DNA from 2 places in the Pseudomonas sp. S2_E02 genome. Region 1 is predicted to be linked to the other one. Evidence: predicted binding sites of a transcription regulator. Region 1 holds the regulator's gene; the other holds the start of a gene.

Region 1 (8,115 bases):
TCAGCGCTTCCCCAGAAGATCTGCGCGGTAATCCGTCGCTGGAAAATGGTACGGCACCGGGCCATCGGGATCGCCGGTCATGAACTGACGGATACGCGGCTCGTCCGAGTTCATCAACTCGTCCGGCGTACCCTGCCCCAGCACCTGACCATCACCGACGACATAGATGTAGTCGGCAATGCTCGCGGTTTCGGCCAGATCGTGGGACACCACGATACTGGTTATCCCCAGGGCATCGTTGAGCAGGCGGATCAGGCGGACCAGCACGCCCATGGCGATCGGGTCCTGCCCGACGAACGGTTCGTCGTACATGAGGATCTGCGGATCGAGCGCAATCGCTCGCGCCAGTGCGACGCGGCGCTTCATGCCACCGGACAGTTCGTCCGGCATCAGCTCGATGGCACCGCGCAGACCGACCGCCTGCAATTTGAGCAGGACGATGTCGCGGATCATTTCTTCCGGCAAATCAGTATGAACACGCAGGGGGAAAGCCACGTTCTCGAAAACATCGAGATCGGTGAACAGTGCGCCGCTTTGAAACAGCACACCCATGTGCTTTCGCGCATCGAACAGATCGCTGCGCGAAAGCGCAGGCAGGTTCTGGCCGTTGACCCAGACTTCGCCGCTGGCAGGGCGCAGTTGTGCCCCCATCAATCGCAGCAGCGTGGTCTTGCCACACCCGGAAGGTCCCATGATGCCGGTGACCTTGCCGCGCGGGATGCGAATATCGACGTTATTGAAAATGCTGCGCGCACCGCGCTTGAAGGAGACTCCCTTCAGCTCGACCGCGTAGGCGTTATCGGCACTCATCTAAACTCCTTGCGATGCAGCCTCTCACTCGGACGCCTGTCTTCACTTAAAAAGTACGTACATCCCGGGCAGGCCGAACTGGCGGCGAACTATATCACTGCAAAGGCTACGCGCCCAAGGCTTGTACCAGCCTGTGTTCGGCGATATGACAGGTGCGCAGGCTCTTTTCCCGGGTTTTGGTAACGAGTAATGACAAAGCACGACGAACTTGCGTGAGGCTTTGCAACATAACCGCTATAATCGCCGCCTTTTCATCGGGCTATACGATTTCTGACATGAGCCAATCCAGCGACCTGATTCAATCGGCACAACGCACCATCCAACTCGAAGTGGAAGCCGTACAAGGCTTGTTGCCCCATATCGACGCCGATTTCGTACGCGCTTGCGAGATGATTCTGGCCAGTAAAGGCCGTGTAGTCGTGGTTGGCATGGGCAAGTCCGGGCACATCGGCAACAAGATTGCAGCCACCCTGGCCAGCACCGGCACCCCGGCCTTTTTTGTCCACCCGGCCGAAGCCAGTCATGGCGACATGGGCATGATCACTCGTGACGATGTGATTCTGGCCCTGTCGAACTCCGGCTCGACCAATGAAATCGTAACCCTGCTGCCGTTGATCAAACGTCTGGGCATCCAGCTGATCAGCGTCACCGGCAACCCGCAATCGCCGCTGGCCAAGGCTGCCGAGGTCAATCTCAATGTTCATGTCGAGCATGAAGCCTGCCCGCTGAACCTGGCACCGACCTCGTCGACGACCGCAGCACTGGTCATGGGCGATGCGCTGGCCGTGGCACTGCTGGAAGCACGCGGCTTCACCGCCGAAGATTTCGCTTTCTCGCACCCGGGTGGCGCCCTCGGCCGTCGCCTGCTGCTGAAAGTGGAAAACGTCATGCACGCCGGACAAGAGTTGCCGCAAGTCCAACGCGGCACGCTGCTCAAGGACGCACTGATGGAAATGACCCGTAAAGGTCTGGGCATGACCGTCATCCTTGAAACCGACGGTAAACTCGCCGGGATCTTCACCGACGGCGACTTGCGCCGCACGCTGGATCGCAGCATCGACATCCGCAGCGCCACCATCGACCAGGTAATGACGGCCCACGGCAAGACTGCCCGCCCGGAAATGCTGGCCGCCGAAGCCCTGAAAATCATGGAAGATCACCGAATCAACGCATTGGTAGTCGTAGACGAGGAAGATCGCCCGGTCGGCGCCTTCAACCTCTCCGACCTGCTGCGCGCAGGAGTCATGTAATGAGCAACGATCTGCTGCAACGCGGCAAAGCGATCAAACTGGCGGTTTTCGACGTCGACGGCGTCCTCACCGACGGGCGCCTGTACTTCCTTGAAGACGGCAGCGAGTTCAAGACCTTCAACACCCTCGACGGTCAAGGCATCAAAATGCTGATGAACGCCGGCGTGCAGACCGCTATCATCAGCGGCCGCAAGACACCCGTCGTTGAACGTCGAGCGAAAAACCTGGGGATTCCCCACCTGTTTCAGGGCCGTGAAGACAAACTGGTCGTGCTCGACGGCCTGCTTGCGCAACTGGGCCTAAGCTATGAAGAAGTCGCCTACCTCGGTGACGATCTGCCCGACCTGCCGGTGATTCGCCGGGTAGGCTTGGGCATGGCCGTGGCCAACGCTGCCGATTTCGTCCGCGAACACGCCCATGGCGTTACCCGCGCCCGTGGTGGCGAAGGCGCCGCCCGCGAATTCTGCGAATTGATCCTGCGCGCCCAGGGCCGCCTCGATGCGGCCAACGCCGCGTACCTGTGAGCCAAACCATGTTCAGCAAAAAATTTCGTAACTTCCTGCTGTTCGGCTGCATCGCTGCGATTTTCGCAGCGGTCGGCTATTGGAATATCAGCCCGGAACGCTTTCTCGACAAACCACCGGTCACCTCGGTTGAAACGCCTATCGACTGGTATGCAACCAACACGCATACCCTGCAATACCTGCCGGATGGCAAGGTGCAGTATGAGATGACGTCCGAAAAAGCCGAGCACGTGAAGGCAACCGACGTCACGCTCGTGACCAAACCCGACCTGAACATGTATCGCGGAACAGAATTTCCGTGGCACGTTACCAGTGAGCGCGGTGAAGTGAACTCAGGCGGCACCGAAGTCGAACTGATCGACTCGGTACGCGTTGCGCGCACCGATGAAAAGAAGCGTGACATCCTGATCACGTCCACTCGCATGACCGTGTTCCCGCAGCAGGAATATGCGCAGACCGAGCAACCCGTTAGAATCGACGGCGCTGGCGGTGTATCGACTGGCGTTGGAATGAAAGCGTACCTGAAGGAAAGCAGGATACACCTGCTATCGAACGTAAGAGGACAGTATGAGGCTCGTTAAAACCCTCCCTATTTTGCTCAGTCTGGGCGCAGCACTGGGAAGCGTGAGCGCCTGGGCTCTGCCGAACGATCAGCAGCAACCTATCCGCATTCAGGCCGACGACGCCCAACTGGACGACAAGAACGGCATCGCCACCTATAAAGGTGATGTGATCATCACCCAAGGTTCGATGATCGTTAAAGGCAACACCGTCACCATGACTCGCGCGCCGAATGGAGATATCGACGTGGTGACCTCCGTGGGCAACCTGGCTTATTTCGAGCAGTTGCAAACCCAGGGCGACACCAAACCGGTTCAAGGCTACGGCGTGACGATTCAATACCATGCCCAGCAAAACCGCGTCGTGCTGATCGACAAGGCCAAGGTCGTCGACAAAGACGGCAACGTCACTCAGGGCGAGAAAATCGTCTACGACACCGTGAAGAAACTGGCCAGCGCTGGTCGCGCTACCGGCAGCAAGGTCACCGAAACGCGTCCGCGCATCGACATGGTGATCCAGCCGAAGAAGAAAACCGACGAGAAAACCCAGTAATGGCAACTCTGAAAGCTCAGCACCTGGCCAAGGCCTATAAAAGCCGCCAGGTCGTGCGTGACGTCAGCCTGTCGATCGACAGCGGCCAGATCGTCGGCCTGCTCGGCCCGAACGGTGCCGGCAAGACCACGTGCTTCTACATGATCGTCGGCCTGGTACAGGCCGATCAGGGTCGCGTGCTGATCGACGATCTGGACGTCAGCCACCAGCCGATGCACGGTCGCGCCAAGGCCGGTATCGGCTATCTGCCGCAAGAAGCGTCGATCTTCCGAAAACTGTCGGTGGCCGACAACATCATGGCCATCCTCGAGACCCGTCAGGAGCTCGACAAGGCCGGCCGTCGCAAGGAGCTGGAAAGCCTGCTGCAGGAATTCCACATCAGCCACATCCGCGACAACCTTGGCATGAGCCTGTCCGGTGGTGAACGTCGCCGGGTGGAAATCGCTCGCGCGCTGGCAACGGCACCGAAATTCATCCTGCTCGACGAACCGTTCGCCGGTGTCGATCCGATCTCGGTCGGCGACATCAAGCAGATCATCCACCACCTCAAGGCCAAGGGCATCGGTGTATTGATCACCGACCACAACGTCCGTGAGACGCTGGACATCTGCGAAACCGCTTACATCGTCAACGATGGTCAACTGATCGCCGAAGGCGATGCAGAAACCATCCTGGCCAACGATCTGGTCAAGGAAGTGTATCTGGGCCACGAGTTCCGCTTGTAAGCGTAACAGTGCCCGGTGCGCCGCCCGGGCGCTGTATCGATTCAAGCAGGAATTAATACGCTTTAATTGTTACAGCGCTCTAGGCAAACACTTCAGTTTCAGGCATATAATTTGCTTAAGTTTGGCGCCCCGGCGCCCTGTAGTGGATGGCGCATAGCGCCGGCGAATAAGGTGTTAAGCCCCTGCCATGAAACCATCGCTAGTCTTGAGAATGGGCCAGCAGCTGACGATGACACCGCAGCTGCAACAGGCCATCCGCCTGCTCCAATTGTCGACCCTGGATCTGCAACAGGAAATCCAGGAGGCTCTGGAATCCAATCCGATGCTCGAACGCCAGGAAGAAGGCGAAGACTTCGACAATTCCGACCCTATGGCCGACAACGCCGAACAGAAGCCCAACACCGAGATCCAGGAACCCTCGTATCAGGAAACCGCGCCGACGGTGGACAACCTGGAGGAAGGTGACTGGAGCGAGCGTATCCCCAACGAACTGCCGGTCGATACCGCCTGGGAAGACGTCTATCAGACCAGCGCCAGCAGCCTGCCCAGCAGCGATGACGACGAATGGGACTTCACCACCCGCACGTCCGCCGGCGAGAGCCTGCAAAGCCACCTGCTGTGGCAACTGAACCTGGCACCGATGTCCGACACCGATCGCCTGATCGCCGTCACCCTGATCGATTGCATCAACAATCAGGGCTACCTGGACGAAACCCTCGAAGAAATCCTCGAGGCGTTCGATCCGGAACTCGACATCGAACTCGATGAAATCGAAGCCGTCCTGCACCGCATTCAGCAATTCGAACCTGCTGGTATCGGCGCGCGCAACCTTAGTGAATGCCTGCTGCTGCAATTGCGTCAGCTACCCGCCAAGACGCCTTGGCTGGCTGAAGCGAAACGTTTGGTCAGCGATTACATCGACCTGCTCGGCAGCCGCGATTACAGCCAGTTGATGCGCCGCATGAAGCTCAAGGAAGACGAGCTGCGCCAGGTCATCGAACTGGTGCAAAGCCTCAATCCGCGCCCTGGCTCGCAAATCGAATCCACTGAAGCCGAATACGTTGTCCCTGACGTCATCGTGCGCAAGGACAACGAGCGCTGGCTGGTCGAGCTGAATCAGGAATCGGTGCCGCGTCTGCGCGTCAACGCCCAGTACGCCGGTTTCGTCCGCCGTGCCGACACCAGCGCCGACAACACCTTCATGCGCAATCAGTTGCAGGAAGCCCGCTGGTTCATCAAGAGCCTGCAGAGCCGCAACGAAACCCTGATGAAAGTAGCCACCCAGATCGTCGAGCATCAGCGCGGTTTTCTGGAGTACGGCGACGAGGCCATGAAACCGTTGGTTCTGCACGACATCGCTGAAGCGGTCGGCATGCACGAATCGACCATTTCCCGGGTGACCACACAGAAATTCATGCATACCCCGCGCGGTATTTATGAACTGAAATACTTTTTCTCCAGCCACGTCAGCACCTCCGAAGGCGGCGAATGCTCGTCCACGGCGATCCGCGCGATCATCAAAAAACTGGTTGCCGCGGAAAATCAGAAAAAGCCGTTGAGTGACAGCAAGATCGCTGGTTTACTGGAGGCACAAGGCATTCAGGTGGCTCGCCGCACCGTCGCCAAGTACCGCGAATCCCTCGGGATCGCGCCTTCGAGCGAACGCAAGCGGTTGATGTAAGCCACGTTACAGCGTTCCAGTGGCAGGCTATCCAGCCTGCCGCTTTATGCACTGGCAACGAAGGAGAAGCTGTATGCAAGTCAACATCAGTGGACACCAACTGGAAGTGACCCAACCTCTGCGTTCCTACATCGAGGAAAAACTCCAACGACTGGAGCGCCATTTCGACAAGATCACCAACGTGCAAGTCACGATGTGCGTCGAAAAGCTGAAGCAGAAAATCGAAGCCACCTTGCATATTCCCGGCGGAGAAGTGGTTGCCAATGCCGAGCATGACGACATGTATGCCGCCATTGACCTGCTGACCGACAAGCTGGATCGCCAACTCAAAAAGCATAAGGAAAAGACCCAAAGCCTCCTCCAGGGCGCGACCGGTCGATAACCCCCCATTCCATGATCCGACTTGAAAGTATCCTGACCCCCGGCCGTTCCCTCGTGAACGTGCCGGGCGGCAGTAAAAAGAAAGCCCTCGAACAAATTGCCAACCTGATCGCCCGCGAAGTGGCGGATCTGGAGATGCAAGATGTCTACGAGGCACTGATTGCCCGTGAAAAACTCGGTTCCACCGGTTTTGGTAACGGCATCGCCATTCCCCATTGCCGCCTCAAGGGTTGCACAGCACCGATCAGTGCGCTGATGCACCTTGATGCTCCGATTGATTTCGACGCCATTGACGGCGCACCGGTTGACCTGCTGTTTGTTTTGCTGGTCCCGGAGGCTGCCACCGATGCGCACCTGGAGCTGCTGCGCCAGATCGCCAGCATGCTCGATCGCAAGGAAGTGCGTGAAAAACTGCGCAGCGCTCCAAGCAATGAAGCGTTGTATCAGGTTGTCCTGGACGAGCAGAACGGGCACTAATCATGCGCTTGATCATCGTCAGCGGCCGTTCCGGCTCGGGTAAAAGTACGGCTCTGGATGTCCTTGAGGACAACGGCTATTACTGCATCGACAACCTGCCCGCAGGCTTGCTGCCGGAACTGGCCGAACGCGCGCTGATTCACACGGAACTGGCGCAGCCGCTGGTAGCCGTGTCCATCGATGCGCGCAACCTGCCGAGCCACCTGACACGCTTTCCCGAACTGCTTGAAGATGTCCGGGCCAAACACATCCAGTGCGACGTCCTGTATCTGGACGCCGACGAAGAAACCCTGCTCAAGCGTTTCTCCGAAACCCGCCGTCGTCACCCGCTGAGCAACGCCAACCGCTCACTGGCCGAGGCGATCCAGGATGAAACCGCCCTGCTCGGCCCGATTGCCGACCTCGCGGACCTGAAGATCAACACCACCAATCTGAACCTGTACCAGTTGCGCGACTCCATCAAGCTGCGTCTGCTGAACCAGCCGGAGCCGGGGACCGCATTTCTGGTCGAGTCCTTCGGCTTCAAGCGCGGCATGCCGGTGGATGCGGACCTGGTGTTCGATGTGCGCTGCCTGCCCAATCCGTACTGGAAGCCGGAACTGCGCGCGCAATCGGGTCTCGATGCGCCGGTGGCTGAATACCTGGCGGCACAGCCGGAGGTCGAAGAAATGTTTCAGGACATCTTCACCTACCTGCACAAGTGGCTGCCACGCTTCGCCGCGAGCAACCGCGCTTACGTCACCATTGCCATTGGCTGCACCGGCGGGCATCACCGCTCCGTCTACCTGACCGAACGTCTGGGTCAGGCCCTGCAGAAAACCCTGAAGAACGTCCAGGTTCGCCACCGCGACCTCACTTAAAGGATTCACACCGCGATGCCTGCTCTGGAAATCGAAATCATCAACAAGCTGGGCCTGCATGCCCGCGCATCGGCCAAGTTTGTCGGGGTGGCCGGGCAGTATCCGGATTGCACGATCAGAGTGGGCCGTACACCAGAGACCACGGTTGATGGCAAAAGCATCATGGCGATGATGATGCTGGCTGCTGGCAAGGGCACCAAGATCTATCTGAGTACCGAAGGTGAAAAGGATCAGGAGGCGCTGGATGCGCTGGTGGCGTTGATCAACAACTACTTCGACGAAGGCGGCTGACAG
Region 2 (8,115 bases), 1.3 Mb from region 1:
GCGGTACTCAGGTTCCACCACCGGCGAGCCAACCATCGGGCTCCATTTCCTTGCCATAGGTCGCGGCCACTTTCAGAAAATGCCGCTGACTGGCTGAAACTCTGTCCGGCAAACCGAGTTCCTCGGTACCCGGTTTGGAAACCCGTGCCGGTTGGGTTTTCTGCTTCTTCTGCTTCATAAACACCTCACGTGCCGGGATGCTTGATTCGATCTTATTGGTCGTCCAATGGAAAGACAAGGCGACCGGTTGTATCAAAATAAAATCCCAGCGTTTGATAGTAAGGGATGGCACCTGAATCTGGCTCTTGTACTTCGATTTGTGTGCACCCCAGCTTCCGGGCGTAGAACTCTGTTGTCAGCAATGCCATCGGAGCGATCCAGCCCCGCAAGGTATTCGTCTTGCAGGTGTGTCCCTGCAAAAGGACGATTTTCATGCAGATCGTGCTTCTTCGCGGCGTTGCGTAGCACAGTCCGCACAGTTCTTCTTCGTACCAGAACGCCAAGTCCAGCCCTTTTGCATCTTTGGTCTTCCAGTCCAAAACAGCGTCCCATGGATACCCAACGGGGCCGGTCCACTGGTGGAATGCGTTGATTGCTACTGGAGTAATCGGATCGATCCTGAGTGATAGAGCATCAACTCCAGCTGCCAGGGCTTCTGGGTCCATGGACATTGTTTGATGTGCGAGTTTTCGGGATTCAGATTTGAGTGTCTGATTTCGAAGTTCGGTACCTTTGCCTTTTCTTCGCATCGTCTTGTTCTGTGGGATCAATTTGCAGACGATATCGAAGGCATTGATGCTTACGTAATCAGACGTAGGGGACGGTCCTCGTAGGACTGTGCTTGCGTTAGTGAAGGACGTTGGAGATGGCCAGTTCAGATTGTGAGAGGGCGGAGAGGCAATACCTTATACCGGCATGGATGAGGGTTTTGCGCTGCTCTCGATCGTAAATGAGCTTTGACTCCTGAGCGGTACTGAAGGATCCTCACGTTCGAGGACTGCAACTGCGCATTCGTCGGGACTGGGCACCAGCAAAAGCTCCCCCGCATTTTTGGCAGCAGAGAAAGCTGGTTTCTCTGAAGTAGTGACGACGGGCTAGCCTGTCGGATTCTGAACCCAAGGCCGTAAAGCCAGGAGCTAAAGAATCGCTGCGACTATTCCTCCGAACAAAAAAAGGCGTCCTATGGACGCCTTTTTTATTTTTCACTCAGGACCTTCTACCGGCCAGCGCGCCGCTTGGCTCAAGCGCTGGCCCACATGTAACAGCAACTTCAATAAATCGCCGTTGGTTGGCTGACATATCCCCAGCCAAACGGAGTGCTTCGAGGTGCAAATCAACAATCTGAAATAGCTTTTCCTTCCTCTTCTTATCCTTCACAGATACCTCCATTTTGATGGGCGTATTTCGTTTGCCAATGTAATGACATGCGTAAGGGCTGCGTAACTGGGCGCAGACTCTGATGTTTGTAGGGCAATGCCCTAATAGTTGTAGGACGTCGGCGAAAGGGTTTCGACGGTCTTGTATCGCGGAGTCGGATGCTCCAGTTTGGCCACTCAACGCAGTCTCTGGAGGCGAACAATGGACCGCAATGGTATGCGCCCGATTCATCCGGGCGAGGTTCTGAGTAAGGAATTCATGGAGCCGTTGGGCATGACTGTCATGGATCTGGCCATGCCCACGAAATGGCCCGAAAGTGAGATCGAAAAGCTTGTGAAATGCCAGCTCAGGATCTGCGCCGATCTGGCAATCAGCCTTGCCTCTCATCTCAACACTACGCCTGAGTTCTGGATGAATCTGCAATCGACTTACGATTTGCGCAGGGTCCAGCTCCGGCATGCGGGTTTATAGCGATTGCAGCATCCGCGAAGCCCTTTTCCACCATGGCCCCGTCATTGGGCGCTTGGTCTGTTCCCGTTCCACCACCATCAACGGCACATCCTGCAGCCGTATCCACGGCTGGTTATTCCAGTGCAACAAACTCAAAGACATGTCCGGCCAACTGAGCAGGCTCAGGTGTGGGCGTTCGCTTGTGGTGGGGTGTTGGGCGTCGCGCAGGGTGGGGATGACCTGGTGGGTGAGCCATTCGCGTAGCGCTCGGTATTCGGGGCAGTAGTGGTAGACGAGGAGGGCGTAGATGCCGGATTCGCTGATCAGCAGGGTGTTTTCGATTTGATTGTGGATCAGGGTTTTGCGGGTCTGGTATTGGTCGGGGTCGAGTTTTCGCAGCATGCGTTCGTTGAGGTAGATGTGTAGCAGGCGACTCAGGTCTCGGGCGCAGAACCAGGGTTGGTTCTGGATGAGGAGGGCGTGGAGGGGGAGTTTGTGGCGGGTAAAGATGTGCGGGGTCAGATAAGTCTCTTCTTGATTCATTGAGCAGTTCCTCTTGCTTAAGGGGCTGCCCTCAATCGTCGCCAAACGATTGGGTGGCAGTTGTACGCGGGTTGGCGAACCGGAGCAAAAGGAACCCGGCAGACCCGAAGGTCTCCCACGCACAACCGCCATGAAACGATGTGGCGGTAAATGTAGCCGCCATCATGGTTGTCGTGCGCCTTAAGCTGTTCGGGTCGCCAAACCCGCTGCTGAACATTCAGCATCGGGTGAGCTTAGAAACCTGGGCTTTTCGGCGCAATCGGACGGCGGTCATTCAGGTTGTAGGACGTTGCCGGGATGGTTGAAGGGCTGGAGATCAAAAGATCGCAGCCTTCGGCAGCTCCTACAGGGGGCGCGGATTATTCCGCGGGCGGCGTCAGCTTCGCTTCCATCTCGGCAACCTTGGCTTCAAGGCTCTCAAGGCGTGCGCGAGTACGCGCCAACACAACCATCTGACTATCAAACTCTTCACGGCTGACCAGGTCGAGTTTGCTGAAGGCACTCTGCAGCAGCATCTTGAACTGGCTTTCGATTTCGGCTTTCGGCAGCGGGGTGTCGCCGTTGAACAGGCGGGAGGCGGTGCCGCTCAGGGCGTCGAGGAAGTCTTTGGGCGCGAGCATGGAATGTGTCCTGTAAACAGTGGCGGGCAGTGTATCACGCAGTGTCTATAGTCACTGATGTAGGCATGGATGCACGCTTTTCGCGCAAGAGGGCGGGCGGCGACGCACCGTTGTTGTGCGTAACCGTCGGGCCTTTTTCGCGCTAACGCCTGTGGCAGCGGCCAAGGGATTGAAATCAGGGGAATTTGGCGAGATGGCAAGCTTTCTGCTTAGTCGGTAGTGACCCATGCACTGATGCAGTCGCTGTGACGAATGCAGTGCGGCAGACGGAGCGGGGAGTTTCGTCGGCAGCGGTTAGCTGGCGTCAGTCGGGCAGGTAAGGCCGACGATGCGTTACAAAGCCAGGCACTGCGCTTAGACTTGAGTCGGGTTTGTTTTCCTGGGGCAAGTCCACCAATTCGGGAGAGAGTTTCATGAAGCTAGTCACTGCCATCATCAAGCCGTTCAAGTTGGACGACGTGCGCGAGTCGCTGTCCGAAATCGGCGTGCAGGGCATTACCGTTACTGAAGTCAAAGGCTTCGGCCGGCAGAAGGGTCACACCGAGCTGTATCGCGGCGCGGAATATGTGGTCGATTTTCTGCCCAAGGTGAAAATCGACGTGGCCATCGACGACAAGGATCTGGATCGGGTTATCGAGGCGATAACCAAAGCGGCCAACACCGGCAAGATCGGTGACGGCAAGATCTTCGTGGTCAATCTGGAACAGGCGATTCGCATCCGTACCGGCGAAACCGATACCGACGCGATCTAAGCGCCGCCACAAACCCCAACGCCCCAGGAGAAAACAATATGACTCTGCGTAAATTCGCAGGGCTAGGAGCCCTGTTGTCCATCGTAATGCCAAGCCTTGCAATGGCGGCAGACGAAGTGGCGGCCCCGGTCCTCAATTCCGGCGACACTGCCTGGATGCTCACCTCGACAGCCCTCGTGCTGTTCATGACCATCCCGGGCCTGGCGCTGTTCTACGGCGGCATGGTTCGCTCGAAAAACATTCTTTCCGTGATGATGCAGTGCTTCGCCATTACCGGTCTGATCAGCATCCTGTGGGTCATTTATGGCTACAGCATTGCGTTCGACACCACCGGCATGGAGCAGGGCGTCGTCAACTTCAACTCGTTCTTCGGCGGCATGGGCAAGGCGTTCCTCGCCGGTGTCACGCCGTCGAGCCTGACCGGCCCAGCGGCGCTGTTCCCTGAGGCGGTGTTCATCACCTTCCAGATGACCTTCGCGATCATCACCCCGGCGCTGATCGTCGGTGCGTTCGCCGAGCGGATGAAGTTCTCCGCGATGCTGATCTTCATGGGCGTCTGGTTCACCCTGGTTTATGCACCGATCGCGCACATGGTCTGGTCCGGCAACGGCGGCCTGATGTGGGACTGGGGCGTACTCGACTTCGCGGGCGGCACCGTGGTGCACATCAACGCCGGTGTGGCTGGTCTGATTGCCTGCCTGGTATTGGGCAAGCGCAAAGGCTTCCCGACCACGCCGATGGCTCCGCACAACCTCGGTTACACCCTGATGGGCGCGGCGATGCTGTGGGTCGGCTGGTTCGGCTTCAACGCCGGTTCCGCTGCGGCGGCCAACGGCACTGCCGGTATGGCTATGCTGGTCACTCAGATTGCTACCGCTGCTGCCGCGCTGGGCTGGATGTTTGCCGAGTGGGTCACCCACGGCAAGCCAAGCGCACTGGGTATCGCATCGGGTGTGGTTGCCGGTCTGGTAGCGATTACTCCGGCGGCCGGCACCGTGGGCCCGATGGGCGCACTGGTGATTGGTCTGGCCGCAGGCGTGGTGTGCTTCTTCTGCGCCACCACCCTTAAACGCAAACTCGGTTATGACGATTCCCTGGACGCGTTCGGCGTACACGGTATCGGCGGTATCCTCGGCGCGATCCTCACCGGCGTATTCGCTGCTCCGTCGCTGGGTGGTTTCGGCACCGTGACCGACATCGCCGCGCAAGTGTGGATTCAGTGCAAAGGCGTCGGCTTCACGGTGATCTACACCGCGATCGTCACCTTCATCATCCTCAAGGTGCTGGACGCTGTGATGGGTCTGCGTGTGACCGAGGAAGAAGAATCGGTCGGCCTCGATCTGGCACAGCACAACGAACGCGGCTACAACCTGTAAGTACGCGCAGCAAAAAACTTGCCCGGTTCGCCGGGCATTTTTTTGTCTGGAATTTGTCGCAAAGAGAGCAGCTGAAAGGATTTTTCGTACGGCTTTGGTCGTGTTTACGACGAGCGTTTTTCTACGGCCAATGGCTTACATCATTGCAGGAATATTAGGGCCTTTGTTTTTTCCCAGAGCGCGCTAGAATGCGCCCCGAACGTGCGGAGAACTGTATGTGGCAACAGACTCTGATAACCCTGCGGGCACGGCCCCGGGGCTTTCATCTGGTGACGGACGAGTTGATCAAAGGGCTGCCTGAACTCAGGGAGTGCCGGGTCGGTCTGTTGCATTTGTGGCTGCAGCATACCTCGGCGTCGTTGACCATCAACGAGAACGCCGATCCGGCGGTACGTCGCGACTTCGAACGATTTTTCAATCGTCTGATCCCACAAGGAACAGACGGCTATGAGCATAACGACGAAGGCCTGGACGACCTCCCGGCGCACTTCAAGGCCAGCGTGCTTGGCTGCCAGATCAGTCTGCCGGTTTCGGCAGGTCGCCTGGCACTGGGAACCTGGCAAGGCGTTTATCTGGGCGAGCACCGTGATCATGGCGGTGCCCGAAAAGTCCTCGCCACCTTGCACGGTGAAGGGGCGTAAACCGTTGGTCACCAATGGTTACTGATTTTTTAACGGCGACTTTCGACAGTTGCCAAAGCTGGTCTATAACTAATCTGCTTTTCGCAAGTCATGAGGTAGAACATGAGCGACGATGATCTGGAAAACGACGACCTCGAAGTAGGCGACGAAGACGAGGCCGAGGAAGGTCTGGAAGCAGCAGCGGAAGACGTTGCTGAAGACGATGGTGGCGACGATACGCCGGCCCCGGCTGCCAAAGGCAAAGCCAAGGCCGCGGTGTCGGTAGATGAATTGCCGAGCATTGAAGCCAAGAACAAGGAACGCGACGCCCTGGCCAAGGCCATGGAAGAGTTCCTGTCGCGTGGCGGAAAAGTGCAGGAAGTGGAGGCCAATGTGGTCGCCGATCCGCCCAAGAAGCCGGACAACAAGTACGGCAGCCGCCCTATCTGAGGCGTGCCGCTGGCTTGCTGAAAAGGCCCGCCGTCGCTGCGGGCTTTTTCATGCCTGGAATAAATGAGCTGAAGTGAATGCAGTTCCCTTGTGGGAGCGAGCTTGCTCGCGAATGCGGTAGGTCTTACAGCATTGCAGTGACTGACCTGACGCTTTCGCGAGCAAGCTCGCTCCCACAGGGTTTGTGGATTATTTCGAGGTGGCATTCCAGCGTGCGAGTACGGCTGGCAAATCACTCAGGCTGCGAATCTCGGCATCCGGCAGACGATCCGCTTCCCAGACCTTCCCCGCCGGGTTAAACCAGATTGCCCGCAACCCCGCCTGTTGTGCTCCAGCGATGTCATCGCCCGGGTGATCGCCAATATGCACGGCTGTTTCGGCTGTAGCACCACCGCGCTGCAAAGCTTCATGAAACAACCGAGCATCCGGTTTGGCGATGCCGATATCTTCCGCGCACAACGCAAACTTGAAGTAGTCCGCCAGGCCCAATCGACGCACATCAGCATTGCCATTGGTGACCACGCCAAGCGCATAGTGATTGGCGAGAATCTCCAGTACTGGTTCGACTTCAGGGAACACTTCGATCTGATGCCGAGCATGCAGAAACACTTCAAAACTCTTGTCCGCCAGCGCCGACGCCTCGTCATGGGCGTACCCGGCTTCTTCCAGTGCATGGAACAACACCCGCCGGCGCAGCGCGCTGATGCGATGTTTCAGCCCCGGCTCATTGGCCAGCACCCGCTCACGAATCCCCCACAAATGCTCCACCGGCACCGCACCCAGATTCGGCGCATGTTCGCTCAGCCATTCGCGCAATATCGCTTCGGCGCTGACGATCACCGGAGCGGTGTCCCACAAGGTGTCGTCGAGGTCGAAGGTGATCAACTGGATGCTCATGAATCATCGCCTTTCATGCGTTTAGCCCGTGGGTGGGCACTGTCGTAGACCGCCGCCAGGTGCTGGAAGTCCAGGTGGGTGTAGATCTGCGTGGTCTTGATGTCCGAGTGGCCGAGCAATTCCTGCACCGCGCGCAGATCCTGCGAGGATTCGAGCAGGTGGCTGGCGAAGGAGTGGCGCAGCATGTGCGGGTGCAAGTTCTGCCCCAGTTCGCGTTCGCCGGCCAGTTTCACTCGCACCTGAATCGCCCGTGGACCGAGGCGCCGACCTTGCTGGCTGACGAACACGGCGTCGTCTGCGGGGTTGGTCATGGCCCGCAGAGGCAGCCATTGTTCGAGGGCTTCGCGGGCCTTTTTGCCCACCGGCAGCAGCCGGGTCTTACTGCCCTTGCCGAGGACTTGAACCATGCCATCGGCGAGGTCGAGTTGATCGAGATTGAGTCCGGTCAGTTCGGAAAGGCGCAGGCCGGAAGAATAGAACAACTCAAGAATCGCCTGATCGCGCCGCGCAAGAAAATCATCCTCGACCGCCCCTTCAAGCAGTTGCAGTGCGCGATCAGTATCGAGGGTTTTCGGCAGGCGACGTTCGCCCTTCGGCGGCGCCAGACCGGTCGCCGGATCGTGGTCGCAAAGACCTTCGCGATTCAGATAGTGATAGAGCCCGCGTACTGCCGAGAGCAGCCGCGCGAGACTGCGCGAGGATTGGCCCTGCGCATGCAGACGGGCGATCAGGCTTCGCAGGCGCTGAATGTCTAGCGCCGCCCAGCTGCCGATGTTCTGTTTGACGCACCAGCCAAGGACTTTATCGAGGTCGCGGCGATAGGCCGAGAGCGTGTGCGGCGACACCTGTCGCTCACTGCGCAGGTGTTCGCAGTAAGCGTCCAGTTGCCGTTCCATGCTCAGCGTACCGAGCGCAGGGAGCTATTGACCCGTGGCAGCACACGGCCCATGACTTCGGCGATATAGCTGAGGAACAGCGTACCGACCGAACTCTTGTAGTGCTGCGGATCACGGCTGGCGATCGCCAGAAT

The links. Region 1 encodes sigma-54, which starts transcription at its own class of promoters, with help from an activator protein. Its sites were predicted from a motif close to ANTGGCATNNANNTTGCTNT; they were not measured.
Region 2: the regulator sigma-54 is predicted to act here: its motif matches at 3,183-3,202, upstream of glnK (P-II family nitrogen regulator).

The regions. Positions count from the first base shown of each region.
Region 1 is NZ_CP162761.1:5,571,954-5,580,068, reverse strand. Features, by position in the region: gene AB4O01_RS24885 (ATP-binding cassette domain-containing protein) at 1-810, opposite strand; gene mlaE (lipid asymmetry maintenance ABC transporter permease subunit MlaE) at 1-1, opposite strand, end outside; gene AB4O01_RS24880 (KpsF/GutQ family sugar-phosphate isomerase) at 1,086-2,060, shown strand; gene AB4O01_RS24875 (KdsC family phosphatase) at 2,060-2,584, shown strand; gene lptC (LPS export ABC transporter periplasmic protein LptC) at 2,593-3,165, shown strand; gene lptA (lipopolysaccharide transport periplasmic protein LptA) at 3,152-3,697, shown strand; gene lptB (LPS export ABC transporter ATP-binding protein) at 3,697-4,422, shown strand; gene AB4O01_RS24855 (RNA polymerase factor sigma-54) at 4,610-6,103, shown strand; gene hpf (ribosome hibernation-promoting factor, HPF/YfiA family) at 6,177-6,485, shown strand; gene ptsN (PTS IIA-like nitrogen regulatory protein PtsN) at 6,497-6,961, shown strand; gene rapZ (RNase adapter RapZ) at 6,964-7,821, shown strand; gene AB4O01_RS24835 (HPr family phosphocarrier protein) at 7,837-8,112, shown strand.
Region 2 is NZ_CP162761.1:4,272,757-4,280,871, reverse strand. Features, by position in the region: gene AB4O01_RS19330 (hypothetical protein) at 8-178, opposite strand; gene AB4O01_RS19325 (N-acetyltransferase) at 213-665, opposite strand; gene AB4O01_RS19320 (HigA family addiction module antitoxin) at 1,579-1,848, shown strand; gene AB4O01_RS19315 (BRO-N domain-containing protein) at 1,843-2,370, opposite strand; gene AB4O01_RS19310 (accessory factor UbiK family protein) at 2,730-2,990, opposite strand; gene glnK (P-II family nitrogen regulator) at 3,404-3,742, shown strand; gene AB4O01_RS19300 (ammonium transporter) at 3,781-5,118, shown strand; gene AB4O01_RS19295 (secondary thiamine-phosphate synthase enzyme YjbQ) at 5,334-5,759, shown strand; gene sutA (transcriptional regulator SutA) at 5,862-6,188, shown strand; gene AB4O01_RS19285 (HAD family hydrolase) at 6,378-7,085, opposite strand; gene xerC (tyrosine recombinase XerC) at 7,082-7,981, opposite strand; gene AB4O01_RS19275 (DUF484 family protein) at 7,984-8,115, opposite strand, start outside.